One region of the Paenibacillus sp. FSL R7-0273 genome, then DNA from elsewhere that is predicted to be linked to it. Evidence: riboswitches for the same ligand, from Rfam matches in the RefSeq annotation. Region 1 holds a riboswitch; the other holds the start of a gene.

Region 1 (15,844 bases):
CGCCGCTGGATACTGGTTACCAGCCTTTTGGGCGTTCTTGCCTGTGCACTCTGTATAGCTATGCTGCTGCTCGGAAATACCATCTATCCGCTTTCGGAGGTAATCCGGGCCCTTTCGGGAGAGCAGATTAAGGGCGTTTCCTTTGCTGTGAGTACAATCCGTCTGCCGCGGATGCTGGCCGGCCTGTTTGCCGGATTTGCTTTTGGCGTTGCAGGCTACACCTTCCAGACGATGCTGCGTAACCCGCTGGCTAATCCGAATGTCATCGGGATTACGTCCGGCTCCAGTGCGGCTGCTGTGTTCTGTATTGTTATCCTTCATGCCGGCGGGGCTGTGGTTTCTCTGGCCGCTGTCCTTGCCGGTCTGGCTACTGTCATTCTGATCTATATCCTGTCCAGAGGAAGAACCTTTTCCATCGGGCGTCTGATCCTTGTTGGTATTGGCGTACAGGCGATGCTCGATGCCATAATCTCCTATCTTCTGCTGATCAGCTCGGAGAAGGATGTACCTACAGCTATCCGCTGGCTGACCGGCAGTCTCAACGGCTCGCAGATGAGTGAGCTGCCTCCGCTTGTGCTTACAGTAATCATTTGTGCGCCTATCCTAATTCTGCTGGGCAAGCACCTTGATATTCTGGAGCTTGGGGAACAATCTGCATCCTCACTTGGCGTACATACGGACAAGACCCGGATCCTGCTGATTGTCGGCTCTGTCTGCATGATTGCTATAGCCACTGCAACAACAGGTCCGATAGCCTTTGTCTCCTTCCTTTCGGGACCGATTGCCAAAAGACTGACCGGGGCCGGCTTCTCCGGCATTGTCCCTTCAGGACTGGTTGGCGTTGTTCTGGTTCTGGCGGCAGATCTGATCGGCCAGTTCGCCTTCGTGACCCGCTTCCCGGTAGGTGTAATCACCGGGCTGCTCGGAGCGCCGTATCTGATATACCTGCTGATCCAGATGAACCGGAAGGGAGAATTATAATGAATCAGGCGCATACTTTTAAAGTCGAACGCCTCGTAGCAGGCTATGAGAATAAAACGGTCATCCAGGATGTCAGCCTTGTGCTGCCGAGCAGCAAAATCAGCGTCATTATCGGCTCCAACGGCTGCGGCAAGTCCACGCTCCTGAAGACGATGGCCCGGCTGATCAAGCCCTCCTCCGGCACCATTACGATTGACGGAAAGCCGCTTGCCAAAATCGCCTCTAAGCCCCTGGCCCGCACGGTCGGAATGCTGCCGCAGTCGCCGATTGTTCCGGAGGGAATTTCCGTAGCTGATCTGGTCGGCCGGGGCAGATTTCCGCACCAGTCGCTCTTCGGCAGCTGGAGCAAAAAGGACTATGAGGCCGTTGCCGAAGCGATGGAGATTATGAAGATTACGGAATTCGCCAATCATCATATTGATGAGCTGTCCGGCGGCCAGCGCCAGCGCGTCTGGATCGCCATGGCACTGGCGCAGCAGACCGATATCCTGTTCCTTGATGAACCGACAACGTTCCTCGACATCACCTACCAGGTAGAGATTCTGGACCTGCTGACCGATCTGAACCGCAAGCACGGCACTACCATCGTCATGGTGCTGCATGATATTAACCTGTCGGCCCGGTATGCCGACCATATCTTTGCCCTTCATTCAGGCAAGCTGGTTGCTGAAGGCACACCGGATAAGGTTATTACGAGCACCCTGGTCAAAGACATCTTCGGACTGGACTGCGCGGTAATCAAGGACCCGGTTGCCGGCTCGCCGATGATCGTGCCCAAGGGACGCTATCACGCCGATTATGTGCCTGTTCCTTAGCGGATACAGATAGCCCGATATAAATAAAACCACCCCGGTTAACGGAGTGGTTTTTATTGTGTCTACAGCTGGATATGGTTCCCGGCACCGGTATTAATTCCGGTCTCCCCGCGGCTCTTCTGCTTCCTGCTTCTCACCAGATACAGGACGAACAGCAGGATGAACCAGACCGGAGTGAACAGCAGCGCCGGACGGGTCTCCTCGGCAATCAGCATAATGATCAGGATTGCTGCGAACAGCGCCAGAACCATATAGTTAACTGCCGGAGTGAACGGTGCCTTGAATTTGGAGGCAGCCTGCAGGTCCGGACGGTTCCGCTTGTATTTGATGTGGCATACCAGCACTACGCCCCAGACCCAAATAAAGCAAATGGCGCTGACCGTAGTCACAATGCCGAAGGCCTGCTCCGGAACCAGCTTGCTCAGCAGCGCACCGGCTGAAACAACCAGTGTAGAAATGAACAGCGAATTGGCCGGCACATGATTTTTGTTCAGCTTGCCGAACCGGGCAGAAGCCTGATCCTTGCGGCTCAGATTGTAGAGAATCCGGCTGGTCGAGAACATCCCGCTGTTGCAGGCCGACGCAGCTGAGGTCAGGACGACGAAGTTGATAATCCCGGCAGCAACCGGAATACCCACGAGGCTAAAGGTTCTTACGAACGGGCTCTCCGCCGGGCTGAGCTGGGTCCACGGGTTAACGCACAGCAGAACGAACAGCGCGCCAACGTAGAAGAACAGAATCCGCAGCGGGATTTTGTTAATCGCTGACGGGATATTTTTCTCAGGATCAGCCGTTTCTGCCGCCGACACCCCTACGAGCTCTACACCGACATAAGCAAACACGACCATCTGGAAGGAGAACAGGAAGCCTGTGATGCCGTTAGGGAATACTCCGCCATGCTGCCACAGATTGCGGACCGTTACCGCTCCTGCATCTGTCTTGAAGCCCATGACGAGCAGGACAATCCCGAGCCCGATCAGGGCAAGAATCGTAACCACCTTGATTAATGCGAACCAGAACTCCAGCTCGCCGAAGCTTTTGACGGTCAGCAGATTAAGTCCCAGCAGAATAATCAGACAGATGACGGCAGGTATCCACTGCGGGATATCAAACCAGTATTGCACATAGACCCCTACCGCAATGACATCGGCCATCGCCGTCATAATCCAGCAGAACCAGTACGTCCAGCCTGTGACAAAAGCGGCCTTAGGCCCTAAATAATCCTCAGCTATATCCGTAAAGGACTGGTACCCCGCCTTGGACAGCAGCAGTTCCCCCAGTGCCCTCATTACAAAAAACACAGCGATTCCCACAATCAGATAAGTGAACATGATCGACGGACCCGCCTTTTCAATCGCCCGCCCTGATCCCAGGAATAACCCTGTTCCAATCGTTCCTCCAATTGCGATTAACTGTACGTGCCGGTTAGCCAGCTCTCTCTTTAACTCTGCCATGCCTGTTTCCCCCTTATGATTACAGCCTGCTGCTGCCAATAAAAAAAGAGACTGGATACGATCATCCAATCTCCCGGCTCATAAGAATATCAAACACTACCCGCCCTGCGGGCAGCAGCCCGCAAGGCAGATAAATATTCAGTACTCTTCTGTCCTTTTGCCTGAGATTGTGAACCCTTCGGCGCTGCGGTAGCCCGCAGTCTCTCCAGAAGCTGCTCCTGCTATAGTGTGATCCATAGCATTCATAGCCTGTAGTGTATTAAGTTGGTGAAGCGTTAATGCATTCTGATATTCTAACATATTACTCGCGGTGTGAGTATTAGAGCTGTGAAAAAAGTCTCATTGCCAATTTTATACTTAACGTGCGCCTAACCCTGTACCTGCTCCTCCTCAGCCTTTCCGTAAAACTTGAGAAAAACAATGATACCGATCACCGCTACAACGATGCCCGACCAGAAAAACCACACCTGCACCCCGTACCGGTCTGCAACCGGCCCGGCCAGGGCCAGCCCGATTGGAGAAGACAGCATCCCGATGCTGGAAACGAGCGAAATGACGCGCCCTAACGTTTCCGGCTCGTAAGCCTTCTGGATCATAGCCATATAAGGGCCGTTGAACAGCGGCGCAGCAGCGCCCATGAAGAAGGAAAGCACAGCAAAGGCCACGAAGGCTCCGCTGCCGACAACTCCGCTCAGCAGACAGGTCAGGCCGATAATAACAAGGCTTACGCTCATATAGGTGGAGTCACGCCACTTGGAGGACAATACCGACAGCAGCACGCCCCCGATGATCATGCCGATGCCGAATACCGCCTCTATAACACTCGCGCTGTATCCGCCCCGGCCAAAGTGCTCCAGCGTCATCAGCGGGAACAGCATGGCCAGCGGCATGAAGACAACACTAAAGCCTGCCATGGCAATCGTAATAAAGACAATCTGCTTAGAGGAAACAAAGGTCCGCCAGCCGAGAATGAACTCCTGCCGGAAGGACGGTGCCTGCACCACTTCCGGCTTCGGCTGATGAATCTTCACCATCAGCAGCATGACGTTAGCGATCAGTGCGCCCGCCACATCAAGCAGCAGCACGGTTCCCAGCGATGTAGCCGAGTATACGGCGATCCCAAGCGCCGGTCCCAGGATGCTGGAAGCGGAGAAGACCATCTGCTGCCAGCCCGCTACCCGGGTTAACTGGTCCTCCGGGGCAATCAGCGGGACGGCCGCCTGGAAAGACGGCGCGTGGAACGAAGAGGCCACGGAGCGGATGAACAGTACGACATACACAACCCACAGGCTCGGGTCGCCCCATAAATAGTAAGCGCCCAGGATCAGGCTGGTGACAGCAATCATGCTGTCGGAGATGATCATGGTCCGCTTGCGGTTCCAGCGGTCCAGCCAGACGCCGATGAACGGCCCCAGGATGGCCTGCGGCAGGAAGCCGACCAGCCCGGCGATCATCAGCACAGAGGCTGACCCTGTCGTTTCTGTCAGATGCCAGATAATCGAGAACTGCACCATCGATGAAGTCAGAATCGAGAAAATCTGACCGCTAAAGATAAAAGCGAATGTCCTCTTCCAGTGCATATGATTCATAAATTGTACCTCCCAAAAGTAAATGGATTTCGTTTCTGAAGCAGCCAAGCCGTTAGTCAAAAAAAACAGACTCAAGTCCAGTGGGCTTGAGTCTGCTTGCTTTACGCGTCGGAACAGGGCATAGCCAAATAAGGCTCTGCATATAAACCGTCAGGATTACGGCCTATGTCCATACGTACAGATAAGCAACCCAAAAAAGCCCACCTTAATGGTGAAAATTGCTCTTTCGGGTACTCATCTCAAGCGCATGGATGGGGTCATAGCCGCAGTCCTCCTTTTCATAGTTAGCCGTATCTTATCATCGGGAACAGAAGCTGTCAAACCTAAAAAAGCGACAAAAAAAGCAGGCAAGCCAACGCTTACCCGCTCCTCTGAATAATTAGATTATTTAATGATTACATATTCCAAGCCTACGAGCTTAGCGTAGCTGACGATCTGGTCGGTAGTCAGGTTCAGGGAAACCACGGTGTGGTGACCGCCGCCGTTCTCGATCCAGGCCTTCACTCCGTCCTGGAAGTTAGGCTTAACTTTCCACAGAACACGCGCTACCGGAAGGTTAGGAGCTGCAACCTCTGGCTCAAATGCTTCCACTTCATTGATCAGCAGCTTGTAGTGTGTGCCGAAGTCTGCCATCGATACAACAACGCCTTCGCCTGCTTTGCCGTCAAATACGAGGCGGGCCGGATCTTCACGGTCGCCGATACCCAGCGGTGATACCAGCACCTTAGGCTTGCTGCTTGCCAGGCTTGGATCAACCTCAAGCATGTGGGACTGCAGAATCGCTTCCTTGCCTTCTGCCATTTCATACGTGTAATCTTCCATGAAGCCGGTGTTCACGTTGTGGGCCATTACCTTCAGCAGGCGGTCAAGGGCAGCCGTCTTCCAGTCGCCTTCGCCGGCGAAGCCGTAGCCTTGTGCCATCAGGCGTTGTACAGCCAGACCCGGAAGCTGCTTCATGCCGTGCAGGTCTTCAAAGTTCGATGTGAAGGCATTGTAGCCGCCGTTATCCAGGAAACGCTTCAGGGCGATTTCGTAGCTGGCCTGAACCTTAACGCTCGCTTCCCATGCTTCCTTGCTGTAGCTGCCGTAATCGAAATCGTACTGCTCTGCATATTCAGCGAACAAGGCATTGATCTCTTCTTCCGTTACTTCGTTTACATAAGCAACAAGGTCGCCGATACCGAAGTAGTCAACGGTCCAGCCGAACTGGATCTGAGCTTCTACTTTATCGCCTTCAGTAACCCCTACATTGCGCATGTTGTCGCCGAAGCGGGCAACCTTGATGTTGAAGCTCTCGTTGTAAGCAACCGCTACGTCCATCCACTCGGCAATTTGCTTCTGTACATTAGGGCGCTGCCAGTAGCCTACAACCACTTTATTCTGTTTGTTCAGGCGGGCATTGATGAAGCCGTACTCACGGTCACCATGGGCAGCCTGGTTAAGGTTCATGAAATCCATGTCGATCGTTGCCCAAGGAATGCTCTCATTGTACTGGGTAGCCAGGTGAAGAAGAGGCTTCTGCAGCAGCTTGGTGCCGCGGATCCACATTTTGGCCGGGGAGAAAGTGTGCATCCAGGTGATTACACCCGCAACCTCATCACGGTAGTTAACTTCCTTCATGATGGTGGTGATTTTGTCCGCGCTGACTGCCAGATCCTGCAATACAAGCGGGTAAGGCAGAACGCCGCTGTTATTCAGTGCATCGACCATTTCCTGGGCGTGGGCCTTAACTTCTCCGAGTGCTTCTTCTCCGTACAGATGCTGCGATCCAACAACGAACCAGAACTGCTTGTCACTAACTGTTGTCATTTATATTCATCCTCTTCTCTTAAATTGTGATAGTAGGGTAATCCGTACCCAATATTACTTCTGGCCGTAGTAGGCATCCTTGCCGTGCTTGCGCAAATAGTGCTTATCCAGAATCCGCTGCGGCAGCTCCTCGGCGAAATGATTCAGCTCACGGGCAAAATGGTTCATCTTAGCCACTTCCTCCAGCACCACACTGTTCATAACAGCGGAATGGGCATCCTTGCCCCAGGTGAATGGTCCATGACCCTTCAGCAGTACGCCGGGAACCGCCATAATATCAATGCCCCGCTGCTCAAACGTCTCGATGATTACATGCCCTGTCTCTGCTTCATACCCGCGGTCAATCTCCTCTTGTGTGAGGAACCGGGTACAAGGTACAGCGCCGTAGAAGGTGTCAGCATGTGTAGTTCCCATAACCGGAACATCAAGGCCCGCCTGCGCCCAGACGGTTGCCCACATGGAGTGCGTATGCACAATGCCGCCGATTTCCTTGTAATGCTTATACAGCACAGCATGGGTCGGTGTATCTGAGGAAGGTCTAAGATCGCCCTCAACAACGTTACCGTCAAAATCGACAACGACCATATCGCTGGCTTTCATTTTCTCATAGCTGACTCCGCTTGGTTTAATGACGAACAGGTTACGCTCACGGTCAACCGCGCTGACATTACCCCAGGTGTACTTGATAAGTCCTTGCTTAGGCAGATCCAGATTGGCCTGGAATACCTCTTCCTTCAATTGCTCTAACACATTAACCCCTCCCGTTCTCTATCAGATGATCTACAGCAGCCTGCTCAATCGCCAGTCCTTCCACATACCGCTCCATAAAGAGCTCAAAGCCCTTAACGTCAGCTGCATCCGGATGAATGACCTGTCCTTCCGTATCCTTAAATACCTTGTTATCGAGAAAATCGTCCAGACGCTCCTGCTGCTCCCTGTTCTGCATGAACGCGGCCAGAATCGCCATCCCCCAGGCACCTCCCTCGCTGGCTGTTGCCATTACGGAGACAGGTACGTTCATCGAGGCAGCCACGATCTTTTGTCCGACCACAGGTGTTTTGAATAAGCCGCCGTGCGCCAGAATGCTGTCGATTGCGACATTCTCCTTCTTCGTGAGGATGTCCATCCCGATCTTCAGCGCGGCAAAAGCGGTAAACAGGTGCGTACGCATAAAGTTAGCCAGATTGAAGCGGCTCTCAGGCGAGCGTACGAAGAGAGGGCGTCCCTTCTCGATGCCTGTAATATTTTCCCCGGAAAAATAACCGTAGCTCAGCAGACCGCCGCCGTCGGCATCCGCCTCAAGCGCCTTGCCAAACAGCACGCTGAACAGCTTGCCGGAATCCGCCTGGAAGCCCATAGCCTCCGCAAACTCACGGAACAGGCCAACCCATGCGTTGATGTCACTGGAGCAGTTATTCGCATGCACCATCCCTACCGGACTGCCGTCCGGCGTAGTAACCATATCAATCTCCGGATACACAGCGGACAGATCGTTCTCTAGCACGATCATCGCGAACACAGAGGTACCTACAGAGATGTTACCGGTGCGTTTTCTTACACTATTGGTAGCAACCATGCCTGTTCCGGCATCACCCTCAGGAGGGCACAGTGGAATACCTGCCTGCAAGTCCCCGGACACGTCCAGAATCGCAGCACCCGCTTCAGTGAGTACGCCTGCCTGCTCGCCTGCATGATACACCTTTGGCAAAAGCTCTCCAAGCTTCAAAGAATAGCCCTTAGCTGCAATCAGCTCATCGAACTGCTTGACCATTGCCGGATTATAATCCTGCGCCGCTTCATCAATCGGGAAAATCCCCGAAGCATCGCCGATGCCGATTGCCTTCGTTCCGGTCAGCAGCCAGTGGATGTACCCGGCCAGTGTGGTTACAAAATCAACGTCCGGCACATGCTCTTCCTTGTTAAGAATCGCCTGATACAGATGGGCAATGCTCCACCGCTCAGGAATATTGAACTGGAATGCCTCAGTAAGCTCCTTGGCCGCAGCTCCGGTTGTCGCATTACGCCAGGTCCGGAACGGAACCAGCAGCTCTCCCTTGCTGTCAAAAGCCATATATCCGTGCATCATGGCCGAGAATCCGATCGACCCCACCTTGCTCAGGGTGACTTCGTATTTCTGCTGTACTTCCTGCTTCAATTCACTGTAGGCAGTCTGCAGGCCCTTGATGATATCATTCAAATCATACGTCCAGTATCCGTCAACCAGCTGGTTCTCCCACTCATAGCTGCCGGAGGCAACCGTCTCAAACTTCCGGTCAATCAGTACCGCCTTGATACGTGTGGACCCAAATTCGATACCCAGTGAGGTTCCTCCCTCAAGTATCGCTTGCCTGATGTTCTGATCCATGCCCACGTTACTCCTCCCTAAGCCAACCTGTTATAATTTTAACAATAAAAAGAAGGCGCTTCCCTTTAACAGCTCCAGTATATTTTTTGTTCGTACATTTGTCAATACAACTTGTAAGATATACATACAAATTAACTTTATGTTTATACATATGCGCTCATAGACTATAATAAGCTAATATCTGTGTTACAATATGTACGTACAACTTTTACACGGGTATTACATTCCGTTCTGAACTACCTCGAAAGAAGTGAGTCCGATGAAGACAAAATACCAGATTATTTTTGATGATATAAAAAGCAATATTCTATCCGGAGCCTATAGTGTGGGCGAACAGATTCCTACCGAGCTGGCCTTACAGGAGACTTATAACGTCAGCCGGCAGACGGTGCGCAAGGCGATTCTGGAGCTGTCTAATGAAGGTTTTTTACGCAGCGAAAAGGGCTCCGGCACCTATGTCAGCAGCCAGTTCCGTTCCAAAGCGGCAGGCGGCTCCAGCAAGCGGACGATCGGGGTCATTACCACGTACCTCTCAGATTATATCTTTCCTTCTATTATCCGCGGGATTGAGGGGCGGCTGAATGAGGATAATTATTCGCTGCTGCTGGCCAGCACCAATAATGATGTAGCCCAGGAGAAGAAGGCGCTGGAGATGATGCTGTCCTTCGGGGTCGACGGCCTGATTGTGGAGCCTACGAAGAGTAACCTGTACAATCCTAACATCGCCTACTACCTGTCCTTCAAGGAGCAGGACGTGCCGTTCATCATGATCAATGCGTATTATGAGGAGCTGGAGGTGCCGTTCTTTTGCCTCGATGATGTGCAGTCCAGTTATCTGGCTACCAAGGAGCTGATCTCCAAGGGCCATACCCAGATCGGCATCATTGCCAAGATGGATGACCTGCAGGGCAAATACCGGATGAAGGGCTACATCAAGGCACTCGGCGAAGCGAAGCTGCGGTTCCATCCCGAGCAGGTATTGTCCTTTGATACCGAGACGAAGCAGGTGCTGCAGGGCAGCCTCAAGACATTCCTGAGCGAAAATAGGGACATGCTGACAGCCATCGTCTGCTACAACGACGAGGTCGGCCTGGAGGCAGTAAATGTATGCCGCCAGCTGGACATCTCCGTCCCGGAGGACCTGTCCATCATCGGCCAGGACAATTCCTACATTGCCAAGAATGCCAACATCAGGCTGACCACCCTGACCCACCCGCAGGAGCAGATGGGCCGCGACGCCGCCGAATGGGTAATCAAGAAGCTGCAGGGTAAGAAAGACCTGAGGAACAGCACCTACTACCAGCCGGTGCTGGTGGAGGGGGAGACGGTGCGGGAGCTGGAGTGAGGATTTGATGTGCAGAGAAGTGTAAAAGGTACCCGGTTGGGTACCTTTTTGGTTGGGCCAAGCAAGCCCGGGGATGGTAGCGCCGAGATTAGAGGCACTTTTGCCTTTCCTTTCGGCTATTTGGCCGTCTGAGCCGAAATCAGAGGCACTTTTGCCTTTCCTTTCGGCCATTTGGCCTTCTGGGCCGAAATCAGAGGCACTTTTGCCCTTCATTTCGGCCATTTGGCTGTCCGGGCCGAAATCAGAGGCCTTTTTGCTCTTCATTTCGGTCACCGGCCTCACTCATACAGCCAAATCCCAGCCACCGTCATCACCCCTGGCAGGCTGTCCTCATCCACCGCTACATTGTTGTCGTACCAGCCGCCCAAGGCCAGGTTGAGGATCAGATAAAACGGCTGGTCGAACGGCATACCGGGCTCCAGCCGGCGCTCGGCGAAGCAGTGGCCGTCCACCAGCCAGCGGATGGAATCCGCACTCCACTCCAGGCCGTAATCACGGAACTGGCTGATCGTACCGTCCGCAAGCTCATGGGTAAATTCCTCGACTACCTTGCTGTCCAGATCCTTGCCATAGTGCAGCGTACCGGCAATCTCCCGGGGCAGGCGGCCCTTGGCCTCCAGCATGTCCAGCTCGCCGGACGCCGGCCACGGGCCGTAGGCGTAATCCTGCGGCATCAGCCAGATTGCCGGCCACAGGCCCTGGCCGACAGGCAGCTTGGCCCGAATAACTAATTTTCCGTAGCAGAAGGAGAAATGGTTTCTTGTATCAAGTCGGGCTGAGGTATAGCTGAAGCTCCGCCCGTCCTGCTCTATTTTTTCACGGCATGCCCGAAGGTTCAGCCCTTGCTCATCAAAGTACAGATTATCGGCACGGCCTGTATAAAACTGCTGCTCATTATTGCCCCAGCCCGGATAGACGGGCTTATCATTCAGGTCGAGCAGATCATTGCCCGTCCGGATGTTCCAGAGGCTGAGATCGCCCCCGTTCTTTACAAAATCCTGTTCCCACACCAGCTTGCTCATCGCTTGGCACACTCCTCTCATGTAAACACAGCATACTGCACTTCGGTAAAACGGATATCGGAATCCAAAAAATTGGGATGGCGGCAAAAACGGTGGCCTTTTTTTCCTGCGCCTTTTTTCTTACGATGAAGAGGAAAGGGGGGACATAAGACATGGTTCGATTCCGGGGGGAACAAATGAAAGCGTTTTTTAGACAGTGGCAGCTGCAAAGCATGGTTATTCCGGGCATTGTCTGGATGGTTATTTTTTGTTATCTTCCGATGTTCTGGCTCGTTATCGCCTTTATGGACTACAGTATCGCTAAGCCCATGCTCGAGTCACCGTTTGTCGGGCTGAAGCATTTTGAGGCCTTCGTGAGCGATGACCGGTTCTGGCGTTCGATCCGCAATACACTGGGGATGAGCAGCATCAAGCTGATCTTAGGCTTTCCGATTCCGATTCTGTTCGCGCTGCTGCTTAATGAAATCCGCAGCTTGCGCTTCAAGCGTACGGTGCAGACCATATCGTATCTGCCGCATTTTATCGCTTGGACGATCTTCGGCGGGATTGCGCTCAACTGGCTCGGCGAAGGCGGGGTGGTCAATCAGCTGATGATGGCGATCGGGCTGCAGGACCGCGAAATTCTTTTTAACAGTGATGCCAAATACTTCTGGTGGATTACCTTTTTTACCGATACGCTGAAGGAAACGGGCTGGAGTGCCATTATCTACATTGCGGCTATCTCGGGCATTGATCCCGGATTATATGAAGCTGCGGAGCTTGATGGTGCAGGGCGCTGGCAGCGGATGTGGCATATTACCGTGCAGAGCATCCGTCCGACGATTGCCATCCTGTTCATTCTCGCGGTGAGCGGTATTCTGGGCAGTAATTTTGAACAGATTTTTATGCTGAAAAACAACATGAACATGAAAATGGCGGAAAGCCTCGACCTGTACATTTATAACATGGGGCTTGTGTCAGGGCGGCATTCCTTCTCCACAGCTGTACTGTTTGCCCGTTCCATCGTGGCGCTGGGGCTGCTGTTCATGGCGAATCAGACATCCAAAAAACTGACCGGGGACAGTATCTTCTAGAAAGGGGGCAGACCGGTGAAAAGACGCATAGGCTTAAGGAGCATCGGCGTATTTGAAGTCTGCAACACCCTAGTAATGCTGGGGGTATGCTTTCTGACGCTGTACCCGATGTGGTTCGTGCTGATTAACTCGCTTAACGCGCCGGAGCAGGCACTGCTGGGCACCGTCAACTGGTTCCCGGAGCAGCTGTCGCTGGCCAGCTACAGTGTTGTTTTTAATGATAAAACGATGATGAACGGGTTCCTGATCACCACGCTGCGTACCATAATCGGCTCGGCGGCACATGTGCTGTTCACCGCCATTATCGCTTATGGCCTGAGCAAGACGACGCTGATCGGACGCAAGGTGTACATGAAGGTGGCCCTGGTGACTATGCTTTTCTCAGGCGGACTCATTCCTACCTTTATTCTGATGACGAAGCTGGGGCTGTATGATAACTTCTGGGTGTTCGTCATTCCCGGCATGTACAGCTTTTTCAATATGGTGATCTTCATGAGCTTCTTCCGCACCATTCCTGATAGTCTGGAGGAGTCGGCCAAAGTTGACGGGGCATCGGATTATGGTGTGCTGTTCCGGATTGTACTGCCCAACAGTATGGCTGTAATCGCTACCATCTCGCTGTTCTCCGCCGTTTATCACTGGAATGACTATTATCAGGGCGTTATTTATATCCGTTCGCAGGACATTTTACCGCTGCAGACGATCCTGTACAAAATCATCGCCGAAAACTCCATGTCGTTCATGCAGCAGCAGGCGATGGCCCAGTTCGGGGCAAGGCTGCCCGGCAACTCGATCAAGTTCGCCTCCATGATGGTGGCTACACTGCCGATCCTGCTGTTCTACCCCTTCATTCAGCGTTATCTGGTCAAAGGGGTTATGATCGGCGCAATTAAGGGATAACCAAACCGAAAGGATGATCTTCTAATGAAGCGTAAATCCGTTAAAAGAAGCCTGACCCTGCTGCTGACGGCAATGCTCTCGTTGTCATTGGCCGCCTGCAGCGGCAATTCCGCCAATAACGAAAGCGCCCCGACGGCGGCACCTCCGGCTGATGCTACTGCTGCACCGCAGGAAGAAGCCACACTGAATCCCGATGAGCCGGCCTGGAAGCTGGACACCAGCCCGATTGACCTGACCTGGTTCGTCGGAGCCAACTGGTACGCCCATTCCTGGGGGGAGAGCCTGACCTCGAAATACGTTACGGAAAAAACCGGCGTCAACGTCAAGCTTGAAGTGCCTTCCGGTGAAGCGAATGAGCATATCACCCTGATGATGACCTCCGGCCAGCTGCCTGACCTCATCTCCATGGGCTCCTGGGAAACCGCTGTCAAAAAGCTCTGGGAAGGCGATCACGTCTTCGCCCTGAATGAGCTGGCCGACCAGTACGATCCTTATTTCTACAAAGTAGCCGGCGACGGCACGCTGAAATGGTACCGCCAGGAGAATGGCAACACCTACGGGGTTCCGAATGATTCCTATAGCCCGAATCTGATGCATGAGACCGGCATGACGGCGGCCAATCAGACCTTCCTGGTGCGGAAGGACCTGTATGAGGAAATGGGCAGCCCGGACCTGAGCACACCGGAAGGCTTCCTTGGCGCATTACAGCTGCTGAAGGATAAGTATCCTGAATATAAGGGACAGCCGATGAGCCCGTTTTTTGCCCAAGGGAATGTGCCCTACGGGATGACTGAGTATCTGCAGAATCTGCTCGCTGTTCCGCATGAAAAAGACGGCAAGGTGTATGACCGCGTAACCGATCCCGAATACCTCACCTGGCTGAAAACCTTCCGCACCGCTTACGAGCGCGGACTGATCAATGTCGACTTCCTCGTGGATTCCGATACACAGGTGGAGGAGAAAACGAACAATGCCCGCTATTTCATGATGATCCGTGAATGGACCGGTATGACGGCGGTCAATCCGCTGCTGGCTGCAAGCGCCAACCCGGATTCCTACTATATCGCTGTAGACGGCCCGCAGAACAGCAAAGGCAACAGCGCCAAGCTGTTCCCCGGCAACATGGACGGCTGGATGGTCACGATGATCAGCAAATCGACCAAAAACCCGGAACGGGCGATCCGCTTCCTCAGCTATCTCGCCAGCGAAGAGGGGCAGCAGGATCTGTTCCTCGGCAAGGAAGGCGAAACCTGGGAGACTGTGGACGGCAAGCCTCAGCTGAAGGCAGATATGGTGAACCTGATTGCAAGTGATATCGAAACACTGGAGAAGCAATACGGTGTGCTGGATACGTACTGGATGATGCGTAACCCGGTTATCGTGAACCAGTGGAGACCGGAGAAGGCACCGGTAATCAAGCAGATGGAGGACTTTGCTAATGCCCAGGCTGATATTGACAGCGGCATTTATAAGGGCCTTGACCCGCTGGGCGATTCCGAGGTTGCGGTAGCCTGGTCACGGATTTCGCAGAACTGGGAGGAAGTGCTGCCGGAGCTGATTACAGCCAAGGATGAGGCTGCTTTTGACAAGGTGTTTGCAAGCTTCCTTGAGCGCCGTGACGAATACGGCTTCCAGCAGGTAACAGAGTTCCGCCAGGCTGAGCTGGATGCACGGAAGACCAAAATGGCGAATTAGTTAATAGAGATGCCGGCTGCCCGAGGGCGGCCGGTATTGCCTGCTTATACAGAGCCTTTTGCAGCGCCTGCTGTGGAGTCTGCTGTGAATAGGCGCATTTTGCTGATTGCCTGCCTGTATTTTTGTAATACATGGTATATTACAAATATGGGGAGGTATGGGAATGAAGGCCGTACAGACAACAATAAGGAAGCTTTACCGCAATTCACGGATCTCACAGAAGCTGTTTCTGGCCTTCAGCCTGATGATTGCGATCCCGGCCATTGTAATATCCTTTCTGTTCATCCGCACACAGGAGGCCCAGCTGTACAAGGATGCCATGGCCGAGGGCAGCAGTCATGTGTCCCGCCTGGAGGGGCAGCTGCGCAGCCGGCTGACGATGCTTGAGAACGCTTCCTCAACCGCGCTGACACAGAAAGGCTTCGTGGATTTCATCCACTCTGACATGCAGGCTGACGGTCTGCAGCTGGTAAAGTTCCGGCAGAACCAGTATGAGCAGATGCATAATATCATCCAAAGCTACGATCTGGTCAGCCAGCTCAGCTTCTATGTCGATAACCCCGGCCTGCATGAGATATGGCCGGAAATCTACCGCTATGACCGTTTCTGGCCGCAGGATTACTGGATGACGCTGCGTGAGGAGAACGGGGCGGCGTTCCGCTTATTTTCCCTGCAGGAGGGGGAACACACTTTATCTTACTATAGACTGGTCCGGCTTCAGGGCAAGCAGAACGAACGGCCGACCATTATGGAGATCCGGGCCCGGCATAGCGCGATTTTCAGCGATTTGCTGGAG
Region 2 (15,844 bases), 510 kb from region 1:
CGTATTTTTGTATTCGGGTATTTTAGCCCATATTGTTTGGAAATAGTGGCAAGACATGCTGCACCGCAATCTGTAGCGTCAAGTTGCTTATAACAATAGAATTTTTTAAACAGGATGAATCCCACCTAATTTGCTTTATTGATTGACTTTTTGAATGAAATTAACTCAAGTTATTTTTTCTTATTTTGGTAATAATAAGTAGCAAAAAAGCCTCCAATCCCAAGTACAATAAACACAACACTCATGGTATGATCTCCTGCAGTATTGTTATCAGAGATAATCCCTCCAGGGAAAATCATATCAATTAAAATTGTTAAAGAAAAAATTAGAGCGTAAATAAATACACAATAGAAAATTTTGTTTTTGGTCTTTGAATAAATATAAAGACCGCCTATAAAAATGAAAAAATTAACTGCAAACCATTGAGGATTTAGAATTTCGGACTTCCCCATAAAGGTGAGAATCAAAATGAGGATGCCTAAAAAAATATCCGTTTTAATTATGAAAGGAATTAGTCTCTCGAATTTTTGCTTCAACGTAATTCTCTGCCGCCTTTCTTTATATGAAATATGAATATAAGAGACATTCTTCAGCGTACATAATGGAAGAATGTCTCTTACGGTTTAGAATGAGGAGCCTACAAGATATCCGGAAGCTACAGTACCAGCAATATAAACAATTGCAGCCGGCACAGCAACAGGTGCGGCAGCTACTGCAGACATAATAGTAACCATCCCGAAGATTCCAGCACCAATGTTACCCCAATTGACTTTGGATCCGCCATTAATGTCCAGACTGTTTTCATGAGTCAGTTCAGTAAAGCCAGCAGAATATACAAGCATTAATAATTCTCTCCTTTAAGTTGTAATTATGGCCGTAATCCTGTACCTACTAAGTATCCTGATACTATCGATCCACCTACTGCCATTGCTGCTAAAGGCAGTGTTACGGGGGCCGTAGTTACTGCCGCCACAACAGTTACCATACCTAGAATTCCATAACAAACATCATTCCAATTTTTCCCTCCTACAACATCAAGCATCTCATCATAAGATAAAAGTTCAAATCTGTTCATTCCGAGTTCCATTTCTTCACCTCCCTTCATGATGAAATGTTAACCCTGACTAGAGAATTGAAGGGTTAATTCCTATAAATATATCTATAATTAAATCTTCCGGGGATTGAGAAGGACTCAGTTCATTTACATTCACACTATAGCCTGCAGTGATGGGTTGTAAGTCATTGGAAGTTATAAAAGACATTGCATCCCGATATGTATTTTCTAATGATGCGGGGTTACCTGTATGTCTTGCATAGACAGCATTTACAAGATGGAATTTTTCTTTGAAGGTATACGGCCCTTCAGGTTGGAAACGTTTGTCTGTAGGAATCAAGATCTCTATATCAACTATATTTCCCGTAGATATTTGCTCTACTCCAAAAGTTGCTGTAACAATTGGACCTTGTTTTTGAATATTGACTCTCTCTAGATATTGTCCAATCTGTTTTAATGTCAGTTGTATATCTTCCTGTTTGATTTTTGCTCTCAATGAAAGTACGTTATCCAGCTTCAATTCTTGGCCAACTGCTATTTTTACCATTGGATTCTCCTTTCAGGTTCTGTTGCGGTATCAGATATTTATATAATTAATATTTATCTAACCCGACTTGGTAAGCATAACAGTGCAATAATTATATACAAATATCCCATTCTAGATATTTGATAAAAATCCCAAATATGATATATTATATGTTTGTTTTTTTAATGGAACGATCGTTGACTCAAACGAGTTTCTGAATAAACGCCAATTTGCACGAACAAATTGATACAGATTTATCGGGCTGTATAACTTCGGTTCCATCTTCCTTTATTTTGACTTGTGCGAGAAGGAGACATATAAGAAAAAGCGGCTAACCGCCAAAGACATAGGTTCTTTGGGATTAGCCGCCTTTATTAGTGAATCATTGTTTATAAATTAACCGCAAGAGCAGTTCAGGACCGGCTTGCGCGCAGCCTGGGTTTCATCCAGACGGCTGATTTCGGTCGTGTGCGGAGCGTTGATGACAATCTCCGGCGTCTCCTGGGCTTCCTTGACAATCTGGATCATTGTATCAATGAAGCCGTCGAGCGTTTCCTTGCTTTCGGTCTCGGTCGGCTCAATCATCATGCACTCCTCGACGGTTAGCGGGAAGTAGACAGTTGGCGGGTGGTAGCCGAAGTCAAGCAGCCGCTTGGCTACGTCGAGCGTACGCACCCCGTATTGCTTGAGATTACGGCCGGACATTACGAATTCATGCTTACAGACGCCCGGGTACGGAATTTCGAAATGCGGCGCCAGCCGGTGCATCATATAGTTGGCGTTCAGCACGGCATTTTCGGACACCTCGCGCAGGCCGTCCGGCCCATAGGTGCGGATGTAGGCATAGGCACGGACAAGAATGCCGAAGTTGCCGTAAAAGGCCTTGACCCGGCCGATGGATTCCGGTCCGCCATAGTTCAGCGAGTAGCTGCTGTCTTCATTCTGTACCACGGAAGGCTGCGGCAGGAAAGGAATCAGGATCGACTTCACGCCGACAGGTCCGGCCCCCGGGCCGCCGCCGCCGTGCGGGGTGCTCATGGTTTTGTGCAGATTTAAGTGTACCACGTCGAAGCCCATGTCGCCCGGACGGGTAATGCCCATGATGGCATTGGAATTCGCTCCGTCGTAATAGAGCAGGCCGCCGGCTTCATGAACGATTTCAGCAATCTCGACAATCTGCGTCTCGAACAGGCCGAGTGTGCTCGGATTGGTCAGCATCAGCGCAGCGGTATCGCTGCCGACTGCTGCTCTCAGTGCTTCAAGATCGACCATGCCTTTGGCGTTGGACGGGATCGTTACGGTATCAAGGCCCGCAGCTGCGGCGCTGGCCGGGTTAGTGCCGTGCGAGGAGTCCGGCACGATGACCTTCGTACGCTTCTCACCGCGGCTCTCGTGGTAGGCGCGGATCATCATCAGGCCGGTCCATTCCCCGTGGGCGCCGGCGGCAGGCTGAAGGGAGACGGCATCCATGCCGGTCAGGGCGGCGAGATCTTTTTGCAGAGTATGCATTAATTCAAGCGCGCCCTGAATGCTCTCCTCCGGCTGGTACGGGTGAATCTTGGCCAGACCCGGGAAGCGGGCAACATCCTCATTAATCTTTGGATTGTATTTCATCGTACAGGAGCCGAGCGGGTAGAAGCCGTTATCGACACCGAAGTTACGGCGGGAAAGGGCAGTATAGTGGCGGATCACATCCACTTCAGACACTTCCGGCAAAAGCACAGGCTCACTGCGCAGCAGTCCGGCCGGAATCAGCGAATCGATGGCCTCCTCCTCAGGAACATCGCACACCGGCAGGGAATAGGCTGAGCGGCCGGGACGGCTAAGCTCAAAAATCAGACTTTGTTCCGGTTTCATAAACAGCCCTCCAATAGCTTGGCGAATTGGTCGATTTCCGACTTGCTTCTTTTCTCCGTAACGGCAACCAGCATATGTCCGGCCAGCTCCGGATAATCACGGCCTAGATCGTAGCCGCCAAGGAAGCCTTCCTTGACTAGCCTGGAATTAATTTCACTGACGCTGCTTCCCTCCGGGAGCTTCAGCACGAACTCATTAAAGAACGGTGCGGTAAATGCAGGAGCTGCGCCTGTAAGCTCTCCGAGCTTGCCTGCAGCATAATGGCTCTTGCGGATATTCAGCTCGCCGACCTCGCGCATGCCCTCTTTACCCATAACGGACAGATAGACAGAAGCGCACAGCGCCAGCAGCGCCTGATTGGAGCAGATGTTGGAGGTCGCTTTTTCACGGCGGATATGCTGCTCGCGGGCCTGCAGTGTGAGCACGAATCCGCGTTTGCCGTTACGGTCAACGGTCTGGCCGACAATACGGCCCGGCATACGGCGCATCAGCGGCTCGGCTACAGCGAAGAATCCGCAGGTAGGACCACCAAGCGAAGCCGGAATGCCCAGCGGCTGTGCGTCACCAACTACAATGTCGGCTCCGAGCTTGCCGGGCGTTTCCAGAACGCCCAGTGCCAGCGGGTTGGCGCTGACTACAAGCAATCCTTTGACCGCATGGATCAGCGGTTCGATTGCCCCGAGATCCTCGATCGCTCCGAAGAAGTTCGGTGACTGAACCAGTACAGCTGCAGTATCCGCGTCAATTGCTTTAGCCAGCTTGGCTTGATCGGTTACGCCGTCTTTATAATCAATTTCCACAACCTCCAGTCCCCAGGCTCCGGCCGATGTAGCCAGTACTTGGCGGGCTTCGGGATGGACGGTACGGGAAACAATCAGCTTTTTGCGTTTGGTTGCGCCTGCTGCCAGAACAGCCGCTTCTGCGAAGGCAGTAGCGCCGTCGTACATGCTGGCATTAGCCACCTTCATCCCGGTAAGCTCGCAGATATAGGATTGAAATTCAAAAATCGCCTGCAGCTCGCCCTGGCTGATCTCCGGCTGATACGGGGTGTAAGCTGTATAGAACTCTGAACGGGAGATCACATGGTTGATGACTACCGGGATATGATGATCATAGATCCCGGCGCCGAGGAAGCTGGCGTGAGTATCAAAATTGGCATTCCGGTCGGCCAGTTCCTTCATATGGCGGAGCAAAGCATATTCATCCAAAGCCTCTGACATCGGCATGGTGCCCTGATAGCGTACAGACTGCGGAATATCGATAAACAGCTCCTCCATGGACTGAATCCCGACAGTCTCCATCATCTCCTGGCGGTCCTGCTCAGTCATAGGCAGATAGCGGTGCTTCATTGCGGCTTCACTCCTTGGCTCTTTTTATAAAACGGTGCTTTGACCACAGCGGCCTTAAGCTGCTTGCCGCGGATCTCCACATAAATCTCTGTGCCGATTTCACTGTAGGCTGCATCGATCAGCGCAAGCCCCAGATTGCGCTTCAGCGTCGGGGACTGGGTTCCGGTTGTTACCTCGCCGATTTTGACGCCGTCTGCGTAGACGGGGTAATGGGAACGCGGAATGCCGCGGTCAATCATCTCAAGCCCGACCAGACGGCGGGGCAGCCCGGCTTCCTTCTGCTTCACCAGCGCATCCTTGCCGATGAAGTCTGCCTTATCCAGCTTGACGAAGAATTGCACGCCGGCTTCCAGAGGAGTGATATCTGCCGACAGCTCCTGGCCGTACAGCGGTAGCTTGGCCTCGAAGCGGAGCGTATCGCGTGCGCCAAGACCGGCCGGCGTCAGACCGTGAGGAGCACCGGCCGCAAGCAGGCCGTTCCATAAGGCGGCGGCTGTGTCCGCCGGAGCATAGAGCTCGAAGCCGTCTTCGCCGGTGTAGCCGGTGCGGGAGAGCAGCACCTCTGCGCCGCAGACCTCGGCACGTTCGATGAAGTGGAAGGGCTTCAGCTCGGCGACAGGAGTGGAGGTAACTTTGCGGAGAATGGTTTCCGCCAGCGGACCCTGCAGCGCCAGGAGCAGGGTATTATCCGAGACATTTACCAGACTGACTCCGCAGAATTCGGCAGTGAGATGCTCCTGCAGCCACTGGAAGTCCTTATCGATGTTGGAGGCATTGACAACAAGCATATAACGTTCTTCACCGAGGCGGTAGACGAGCAGGTCATCCACCACTCCGCCGTCCGGATACAGCATCAGGGTGTATTGTGCGGCACCGTCAGCCAGCCGGCTGACATCGTTGGTGGTCATTTTTTGCAGAAAAGCTTCCGAGCCGCTTCCGCTGACCATGAATTCCCCCATATGCGAGACATCGAATAGCCCGGCCTGATGGCGGACCGCTTCATGCTCCTTGACGATTCCTGTAAACTGAACCGGCAGCTCCCAGCCGCCGAAATCAATGCATCTGGCCTCCGCATAAGCGGAATAAAGGCTGTAAAAAGGCGTTCTCTTCAAAGCTTCCATGTGCTCACTCCCCTGATCTGATTACACAAGCCTAAGGCGGCTGTTCCGTGCCTCTCCGGGCGGTGTCTGCCCGTGATAGACAACAAAAAAAGGACAGAACGGTCGCTAAAATACACACTTAACGTGCATAAAAAGCGTTCCGCTCTGTCCTTTGTACCTGAGAGTTACCCCGCACGGACCCATCCGGCAGGTTTCCCCGTTGGTGATCAGTGTGCTGTAGCAGCAGGTACTGATGCTCTCCAGAGATGCGTCCGGCAAAGGTCCTTTTGCCTGAGAGATTCACCCGCCCGGGGCTTACTCCTTCGGCGCTGTCTTCGGGAGGCAGTCTCTCCCTATGCCATCATTCGCAAAGCATATGTGATTGTCCTGAACAAACATGATCTGAGCGGCGCTTATCAGCGCCATGAAATCTGCTGTCTCCATTAAACCGGGTATTCAGCCGTCCGTCAACATAAAAAACGTCAAAAAGATGACAAAATTAATTTTCCTGTCAGTTATATTGACATTGCGTAAGCTGGTATTTTAGTCTATAACTACATTTACAACACCAAATTCGGAAATGAGGCGGCTTGAAATGAGTGAAGTGTTAGACAACCTGCGGTACAGTGAAGAGCACGAATGGGCTCAGCAGGGTGAAGGACGCGTAGTACGGGTCGGAATTACGGATCATGCCCAGCATCTGCTCGGAGATATCGTATTTGTGGAGTTTCCTGAAGTGGGAGCTGCTATTTCCGCCGGCGACAGCGTGGGCAGCATCGAGTCGGTAAAGACAGTTTCCGAATTATATTCACCCGTCTCGGGAAAGGTGACCCGGATCAATGATGCACTGGAGGCCAGCCCGGAGCTGCTTAACGACGAGCCATACAGCGGCGGCTGGATTTTTGAGCTTGAGCTTGACGCTGAATATAGCGAAGCTGTAGCAGGACTGCTGGATGCGGCTGCCTACCGCGAACTGGTCGGGGAATAATATAATATATTCACATAAAAGCGGCTGCCGGCACCTTTTCTTAAGGATGCCGGGCAGCCGCCGTATAAAGGGCAGTCTTCACACATGGTCGATACTAATGTGCGGGGTCTGTCTTTTTGTGCTGTTATTCCTCTTCCTGCAGCTGCCGGAGCACAATCAGCTCCACCCGGCGGTTCCTCTGGCGTCCCTCGGCAGTAGCATTATCGTAGGCGGGCCGGGTGTCGGCATATCCCGCATACTGAAAGGTGCCGGGATCTAGCCCCTCGCTGTCCAGAAAGAAGCGCAGAACCGAGAGCGCGCGTGCCCCTGACAGATCCCAGTTATCATTGTACTGTGAGCCGGCAGATACAGGGGTGTTATCTGTATGGCCTTCGATGCTGACCGATGCGCCTATGCCGCTGAATAACCCTGAGAGCTGGCGGAGTGCCGGAAAGGCGGGCGGCTTCAGCTCAGCCCGGCCGACATCGAACAAAAAGCGGTCGCTGAGCGTAATGGCAATACCCTGCGGCTTGTCCGCCACAAAGATCTGGTCGCCGAGATTATTGTCCTCAACATACGTTGTTATGACGTCCATCAGGGCGTTAAGCTTGGCTTCCTGTTCGCGGAAAGCGAGCTCGCGCGCAGACGGCGGCTCACTTTCGTCCTGTTCTTCTGAGGCCGGTGTATTTCCGGAGCCGCTGCCTGAATTTTCTGTCCCGCCGTTCCCTGAATTACCGGTTCCGTCTGTGTTGCTTCCTCCGGCAGCAGGCGGGTCCTGAATCCCGTCATCCCCATCCAGCACACCGCTTCCGCCTTCAAGAACAGGGTTGCCGCTCCGGAATGTTTCTGACAGGGAGCCTGTTACAATCCTGTACTTCTCGCTATCCAGACTGCTCATCGCATACATGACGACGAAAAAAATCAGCAGCAGCGTAATCAGATCCGCATAGGTAATCATCCAGCGGTCCCGGGGCTCGTGCTGCCCGTCCGCCTTGCGGCTGCGCCGGTTCCTCTGCTTCATGACAGGCCTCTGAAGGATCTCTCAATATCCGATGAATCGGCGATAAAGGAGCCCAGCTTCTTGCGGACCAGATGCGGGGGATCCCCGTTCTGCAGGGACAGTATGCCGACCAGCAGCATCTCCATGCTGCTTAGCTCTGCCTGGGCACGGGATTTGATTTTGGAGGCGATGGGTAAAAAGATTAGATTGGCGCTGGCTACACCATATAATGTCGCTGTAAAGGCGACGGCAATGGAGGAACCGAGACCCGACGGGTCAGAAAGATTGCTGAGGACATGAATAAGTCCCATGACAGTACCGATAATTCCCATGGTCGGGGCGTATCCCCCGGCAGCTTCAAAAATTTTGGCATAGCCTTCATACTTCAGCTCTTTGGCATCCATATCCAGCTCAAGTATCTGGCGGACCTGGTCCGGATCAGTACCGTCGACGATGAGCAGCAGCCCTTCACGCGTGAACGGGTCAGGATGCTCCTCCGCCTGCTTTTCCAGTGCAAGTACACCGCCCCTCCGTGTAATAGCTGCCATCGAGATCAGCTCCTGGACTTTATCCAAGTCTGTATCAGGCTGTCTTCCAAAAGCCAGGCGCAGCGCAGCGGGAACAGAGCGCAGTCTGGAGGCGGGAAAGCTAATCAGCACCGCAGCGAGCGTGCCTCCGAATACAATAAGGGCGGCGTTTGGCTGAAGCAGTCCGGAAAGGTTGCCGCCTTCCCAGAAAAAACCGCCGATAAGCGCGGCCAGACCGGCCAGGAGGCCGATAATTGAGGTAATATCCATAGGATCAGTCTCCTTAGATTTCTATATATTATGGTTTGCATCCATGTAGGCAACGCTGTATAATAAACGGGAACACGCATTCTTATCTTCCATATTTTTATTACCGTATGGGATTAGAGCATTCAGACCACAATTAGTGGTATATTAATATATTTTAGACGATAGAGGGGAGACGGGCAAATGAGTGATATTGTCGTCAGTACGAAGACTTTTAAACTGGAGTCCGAGTATACACCCCAGGGCGATCAGCCTCATGCCATAGAAGAATTAGTGAACGGCATCCGGCAGGGCAAGAGACACCAGACGCTGCTGGGAGCAACAGGTACAGGCAAGACCTTTACCATTGCACAAATGATTTCCAAGCTTAACCGTCCTACACTGGTTATTGCCCATAACAAGACGCTTGCTGCACAGCTGGCCAGTGAATTTAAAGAGTTCTTTCCAAGCAATTCCGTCGATTACTTCGTCAGCTACTACGATTATTATCAGCCTGAAGCCTACATTCCCTCCTCCGACACCTACATCGAGAAAGATTCCAGCATTAATGAAGAGATAGATAAGCTGCGCCACTCGGCAACGAGCTCACTGTTTGAACGGCGTGATGTTATTATTGTGGCGAGCGTATCGTGTATTTACGGCCTCGGATCGCCGCAGGAATACGGCAGCCTTCTGCTCTCTTTACGTGTCGGTATGGAGAAGCCGCGCAACCAGATTTTGAGCCGGCTGGTGGATATCCAGTATCAGCGCAATGATATGAACTTTGTGCGCGGTACCTTCCGCGTACGCGGTGATGTGGTCGAAATCTTCCCGGCCTCCCAGGGAGAGCATGCAATCCGGGTTGAGCTGTTCGGTGATGAGATTGAGCGAATTACCGAAATTGATGTGCTGACCGGAGAGCTGATCGGCGAGCGCGATCATATTGCGATTTTTCCGGCCTCTCACTTTGTTACCCAGGAAGAGACGATGCGAGTCGCTATTGTGAATATTGAGCGTGAACTTGAGGAACGGCTGGCTGTTCTGCGTGATGAAGGCAAGCTGCTCGAAGCACAGCGTCTGGAGCAGCGGACACGCTATGATATTGAGATGATGAAGGAGGTCGGCTTCTGCTCCGGAATCGAGAACTACTCCGGACCGCTGACCTTCCGTGAACCGGGAGCTACTCCGTACACGCTACTGGATTACTTCCCGGACGATATGCTGATTGTAATAGATGAGTCCCATGTAACGCTGCCGCAGATCCGTGCAATGTATAACGGTGACCGGGCGCGCAAGACCGTGCTGGTTGACCACGGCTTCCGCCTTCCGTCTGCACTGGATAACCGGCCGCTGCAGTTCGAGGAGTTCGAAGACAAGGTGAACCAGATTGTCTATGTCTCAGCTACACCGGGACCGTACGAGATGGAGCACTGTGAAACAATGGTGCAGCAGATCATCCGGCCTACCGGCCTGCTCGACCCTATTATTGAGGTGCGGCCGACAGAAGGCCAGATTGATGATCTGATTAATGAAATCCGTGAACGTGTGGCACGGGATGAACGGGTATTAGTGACCACACTGACAAAGAAAATGTCTGAGGATTTGACCGACTACTTTAAGGAAATCGGCATCAAGGTCCGCTATATGCACTCCGACATCAAGACACTGGAGCGTATGGCGATCCTCCGTGATCTCCGTTTGGGTACATTCCATGTCCTTGTGGGTATTAACCTGTTAAGAGAGGGTCTTGACCTTCCGGAAGTATCCCTGGTTACTATTCTGGACGCTGATAAAGAGGGCTTCCTGCGTTCAGAGCGCTCGCTGATCCAGACAATCGGGCGTGCCGCCCGTAACTCGGAGGGGCGGGTCATCATGTATGGCGACCGTATAACGGATTCCATGGAGAAGGCGATCAGCGAAACTGAACGCCGCCGGGCGATTCAGATTGCTTACAACGAGCAGCATGGGATTACACCGACGACAATCAACAAGAAGATCCGCGAAATCATCGAAGCCACTAAGGTGGCCGAGTCCAAAGCCGAGTATCTCACCGGCGCGGGCGGCAAGCTGAGCAAGAAAGACAAGCAGAGCCTGATGCAGCGTCTGGAGGCCGAGATGAAGGACGCCGCCAAGAACCTGCAATTCGAGCGCGCCGCCGAGCTGCGCGACGCTTTGCTGGAGCTGCGGGCCGAGTAGAGCCGCACCACGTAATGAACAGAACGGCTCTTTCCCGGCCGTTCTTTTTAGATAAGCAGATAATATAAAGGCTTAAGGTATTTGCGCATTCCGCAGGAACAGCTCGCAGTTGAAGCTCTTGGCGCATTCCGCAGGAACAGCCCCCGGAGCGCCAAAAGTTCAAGCGGTCCCGCAGGGACAAGCGATCCCGGCACCCAAGTAACTAAGTCCCTCCAACCCTACTCCCACGCCAACCCTTACGGGTGTCCAGAGGGTGCAACCCTTGGGGCCCTCCCTTGGCTAAGGGAGGGTTTGGGAGGGATCGAAAATGTTTTCCCAAAATATTTCCGTATTTGAAATTGGAGGTTTTACCGTTGGCGAACGAAAGTATAGTAATCAAAGGCGCGCGAGCGCATAATCTCAAGAACATCGACGTAACGATCCCGCGGGACCGCTTCGTGGTGCTGACGGGACTTAGCGGCTCCGGCAAATCCTCGCTGGCGTTCGATACGATTTATGCTGAAGGGCAGCGCCGTTATGTGGAGTCCCTTTCCGCCTACGCCCGCCAGTTCCTCGGCCAGATGGAGAAACCCGATGTCGATTCCATCGACGGCTTGTCTCCGGCGATTTCTATCGACCAGAAGACTACGAGCCGCAATCCGCGCTCGACGGTAGGTACGGTAACGGAGATCTATGACTACCTGCGTCTGTTGTTTGCCCGGATCGGCCATCCGCATTGCCCGGATCACGGAATCGAGATTACCTCCCAGACCGTTGAGCAGATGGTGGACCGGATTATGCAGTATCCGGAGAAGACCCGGCTGCAGATTCTCGCACCGGTTATTTCCGGCCGAAAGGGCGAGCACAAGGGCCTGTTCAGCGACATCTCCAAGCAGGGCTTCGTCCGCGTGCGTGTAGATGGAGAGCTGCGTGAGGTTACAGAAGAGATTGAACTTGAAAAAAACAAGAAGCACACCATAGAAGTTGTAGTGGACCGGATTGTTATCAAGGATGATGTGCAGACCCGGCTGACGGACTCGCTGGAAACGGCGCTTAAGCTGTCCGGCGGGCAGATTCTGGTGGATATTATCGGCCAGGAGGAGCTACTGTTCAGCTCGAACTTTGCCTGCCCGGTGTGCGGCTTCAGTATTGAGGAGCTGGCTCCGCGGATGTTCTCCTTCAACAGTCCGTTCGGGGCGTGCACGGAATGTGACGGCCTTGGGGTGAACATGGTTGTCGATCCGGAGCTGCTGATTCCTGACCCGGAGAAATCGGTGGAGGACGGAGCTTTTCTGGCCTGGACAGGCAGTACCTCCAACTACTACCCGCAGTTCCTGAAGTCGGTCTGTGAGCATTTCAAAATTCCGCAGAATGTGCCGGTAAGCACGCTGTCACCGGATCAGATGAACAAGCTGCTGTACGGAACAGGCAGCGAGAAGATCCGCTTCCGCTATGAGAATGACTTTGGCCAGAAGAAGGATGCGCTTGTCGCTTTCGAGGGAATTATTCCTAATCTGGAGCGGAGATACCGGGATACAGCCTCGGAAGGAATCCGTGAATTTATTGAAGGCTTTATGAGTGCCAAGCCTTGTCATGTATGTAAAGGCAAACGTCTGAAAAAGGAAATTCTTGCGGTTACCATCAACGACCGGAATGTGGCGGATGTTACAGACCTGTCCATCGGGGACTGCCAGGAATTCTTCGGAAGCCTTGTGCTGAATGAAAAAGAAACAGCCATCGCCAACCTGATCCTCAAGGAAATCAGCAGCCGGCTCGGCTTCCTGGTTAACGTCGGACTGAACTATCTGACGCTTAGCCGTGCGGCGGGATCACTCTCCGGAGGTGAAGCGCAGCGTATCAGACTGGCAACGCAGATCGGCTCTAGTCTAATGGGCGTCCTCTACATTCTGGATGAGCCGAGTATCGGGCTGCATCAGCGGGATAATGACCGGCTGATCTCAACATTGGCCCATATGCGTGATCTCGGTAATACACTGATTGTGGTTGAGCATGATGAGGATACAATGATGGCTGCTGATTATATCATCGACATCGGCCCGGGTGCGGGTATCCATGGGGGAAGCGTAATTGCCCAGGGTACGCCGCAGGAGATTATGGATGATCCGAAGTCGCTGACCGGAGAGTACCTTAGCGGACGCAAGTTTATTCCGGTAACCTCCAAGCGCCGGGCAACCGATGACCGCTGGATCGAAATCCGCGGAGCCAAAGAGAACAACCTTAAGAACGTTAACGTGAAGATTCCGCTGGGTGTCTTTACAGCAGTAACCGGCGTCTCCGGCTCTGGTAAGTCCTCGCTGGTTAATGAGATTCTGTATAAGAGTCTGGCCCGCCAGCTGAATAGAGCTGTGAAGGTTCGTCCGGGTCTGCATAAGGAAATCCGGGGCCTTGAGAACCTGGACAAGGTTATCGAGATCGACCAGTCGCCGATCGGCCGCACTCCGCGTTCCAATCCGGCAACCTATACCGGCGTATTCGATGATATCCGTGATCTGTTCTCCAAGACCAATGAGGCTAAGGTGCGCGGCTTCCAGAAGGGGCGGTTCAGCTTCAATGTGAAGGGCGGACGCTGTGAGGCTTGCCGCGGGGACGGGATTATCAAGATTGAGATGCACTTCCTACCGGATGTATACGTGCCTTGTGAAGTATGTAAGGGCAAGCGGTACAACCGGGAGACACTAGAGGTCAAATACAAAGGCAAGAGTATTGCCGATGTGCTGGAAATGACTGTGGAGGACGCAACCGAGTTCTTCAAAAACATTCCCAAAATCCACCGCAAGATGCAGACGCTGCTGGATGTCGGCCTCGGTTACATCAACATCGGACAGCCGGGAACAACATTATCCGGCGGTGAAGCCCAGCGTGTGAAGCTGGCTTCCGAGTTGTACCGCCGCAGCACCGGCAAGACGCTCTACATTCTGGATGAGCCGACTACAGGCCTGCATGTGGACGACATCGGCCGTCTGCTGGAGGTACTGCACCGTCTGGTAGACTCCGGTGAATCGGTTCTGGTCATTGAGCATAATCTCGATGTGATCAAGACTGCGGATTACCTCATAGATATGGGACCTGAGGGCGGCAGCGGCGGCGGAACAGTTCTGGCTACCGGAACACCGGAGAAGCTGATTACCGTTGAGGAATCGTACACCGGCAGATACCTGAAGCCAATCCTGATCCGTGATACTGAGCGGACAAAGGCACTGGAGCTGCAGACATCGGAGACGGTATAATAGCAGAGCGGCGGGTTTCTTTTGCCGGATAGTTAAGACAGGCTGTGATTTCGAGCGCTGCAGGCGGGTATCCGTTTGCAGCGTTCTTTTTCGTATCTGAATGCGGAAATAGCGGCTTAAAAGTGCACTGATAAATCGGCTATTCGCATGTGCGTGTCAATGTGAAAAATCATATTTATCATTGGATAACACTCTGTAATAATAATTTTTTACAACAATTACAGCTTTTTTAACCAATAGCTATTGCACTGCTTAAATGGTAGCGATAACATAAGGGTAGATATGAATGAGATGAACCTGCTTGTCCAACCTTTTCGGGGAGGTAATGCCATGCTGCTGGCAGAGGCTGCTGTGCAAGAAACGTCTACCTTTCATACCTTCGACCTCTTTATGATTGCTTTCACCGTGCTGATTTTTATCGGCGTCATCCGGCTGCTCCGTGCTCCGCAGAAGAACAAGTTTGCCATTGCTTTTGGTGTAGTCAGTCTGCTTGTCTTTCTTGTTTCGGATTATGCGATGGTTATGAATTGGTTAAGCTGAGGGTAACCTAGCCGAAGACAAAATGTATTTGTAATAACTGTAAATAGACACGGATTATTCTGAACTTTAGTCAATAAATAACGTCCCAAGCCTGAAGTGGCCTGGGACGTTATTTATTAAAATTGACTTTTATTAAATAGGTTGAAATCAGCTGGAAATCATTAATACTACTGTCCCTTTAATAGACGAAGTTAACCGAGATTTCCTTAAGCAACGGGGCATTCTCATCTTTGGCAGACAGTACCGGAGAAACATTAATCGGCCACTCAATACCAATGTCTGGATCATTCCACAAAATACCACCGTCACATTCAGGTGCATACAATTCATCGCACTTATACTGGACTTCCACATCCTCTGTCAGCGTCATGAATCCGTGGGCAAAACCCTTAGGGATTAACAATTGCTTCTTATTCTCAGCCGTTAGCTCAATACCGAACCATTTACCGTAAGAAGGGCTCCCTTGACGGATATCTACTGCTACATCATAGATGGACCCTCGTGTACAGCGGACAAGCTTGGTTTGAGCTTTTGGATTTAATTGATAATGAAGACCGCGCAATGTTCCTTTTTCGGCTGAGTAAGACTGATTGTCCTGAACGAACTTGTAATTAAGATTTTGTTCCTGGAATTTTGCTTCACTATATGTCTCCATAAACCAGCCGCGGTGGTCTCCAAAAACTTCGGGTTCGACAACGAGAACGCCTTCCAAATTAGTCTTGGTAAAATTCATTTTTTTCACTCTCTCAGATATTAAAATTGGATTTTTCCGTTAGCCACCTTAATCAGGTATTGACCGTATCCGGTTTTACTCAGCTTATGCCCACACTCCAGCAGATGTTCCTTTGTAATCCAGCCGTTTATATAAGCGATCTCTTCAGGAGCAGAAATTTTAATGCCTTGATGATCTTCAATCGTTCTGACAAAGTTAGTAGCATCGACCAGACTTTGGTGTGTTCCCGTATCCAACCATGTGAAGCCTCGTCCCAGCAGAGCGACATCCAGCTCGCCCATTTTTAAATAGGCTTCATTAATGGACGTGATCTCCAATTCGCCCCGGTGTGATGGCTTCACCTCTTTAGCCAAAGAAACAACACGATTGTCATAGAAATAAAGACCTGTTACCGCATAATTAGACTTGGGGCTTACTGGTTTCTCTTCCACACTGAGAACTTTGCCATCTTTATCAAATTCGACCACGCCAAAGCGTTCGGGATCGGGCACATGATATCCGAATACGGTGGCGCCGCTTTCT

The links. Region 1 has a riboswitch for glycine ahead of R70723_RS30985 (amino acid permease). Riboswitches for the same ligand answer to the same signal wherever they lie in the genome.
Region 2: another riboswitch for glycine. It lies ahead of gcvT (glycine cleavage system aminomethyltransferase GcvT); the one in region 1 lies ahead of R70723_RS30985 (amino acid permease).

The regions. Positions count from the first base shown of each region.
Region 1 is NZ_CP009283.1:7,205,481-7,221,324, forward strand. Features, by position in the region: gene R70723_RS30975 (FecCD family ABC transporter permease) at 1-981, shown strand, start outside; gene R70723_RS30980 (ABC transporter ATP-binding protein) at 981-1,796, shown strand; gene R70723_RS30985 (amino acid permease) at 1,859-3,250, opposite strand; glycine riboswitch at 3,390-3,469, opposite strand; gene R70723_RS30990 (MFS transporter) at 3,619-4,839, opposite strand; gene araA (L-arabinose isomerase) at 5,224-6,648, opposite strand; gene R70723_RS31000 (L-ribulose-5-phosphate 4-epimerase) at 6,703-7,398, opposite strand; gene R70723_RS31005 (xylulokinase) at 7,400-9,013, opposite strand; gene R70723_RS31010 (GntR family transcriptional regulator) at 9,273-10,358, shown strand; gene R70723_RS31015 (glycoside hydrolase family 16 protein) at 10,637-11,380, opposite strand; gene R70723_RS31020 (ABC transporter permease) at 11,557-12,453, shown strand; gene R70723_RS31025 (carbohydrate ABC transporter permease) at 12,469-13,353, shown strand; gene R70723_RS31030 (extracellular solute-binding protein) at 13,378-15,048, shown strand; gene R70723_RS31035 (sensor histidine kinase) at 15,212-15,844, shown strand, end outside.
Region 2 is NZ_CP009283.1:6,694,887-6,710,730, reverse strand. Features, by position in the region: gene R70723_RS28900 (peptidase domain-containing ABC transporter) at 1-116, opposite strand, end outside; gene R70723_RS28895 (hypothetical protein) at 171-536, opposite strand; gene R70723_RS28890 (hypothetical protein) at 624-842, opposite strand; gene R70723_RS28885 (hypothetical protein) at 869-1,087, opposite strand; gene R70723_RS28880 (GyrI-like domain-containing protein) at 1,125-1,601, opposite strand; gene gcvPB (aminomethyl-transferring glycine dehydrogenase subunit GcvPB) at 1,977-3,437, opposite strand; gene gcvPA (aminomethyl-transferring glycine dehydrogenase subunit GcvPA) at 3,434-4,786, opposite strand; gene gcvT (glycine cleavage system aminomethyltransferase GcvT) at 4,783-5,907, opposite strand; glycine riboswitch at 6,156-6,251, opposite strand; gene gcvH (glycine cleavage system protein GcvH) at 6,482-6,874, shown strand; gene R70723_RS28855 (OmpA/MotB family protein) at 6,999-7,874, opposite strand; gene R70723_RS28850 (flagellar motor protein) at 7,871-8,650, opposite strand; gene uvrB (excinuclease ABC subunit UvrB) at 8,831-10,822, shown strand; gene uvrA (excinuclease ABC subunit UvrA) at 11,176-14,049, shown strand; gene R70723_RS28835 (hypothetical protein) at 14,380-14,589, shown strand; gene rfbC (dTDP-4-dehydrorhamnose 3,5-epimerase) at 14,768-15,322, opposite strand; gene rfbA (glucose-1-phosphate thymidylyltransferase RfbA) at 15,343-15,844, opposite strand, start outside.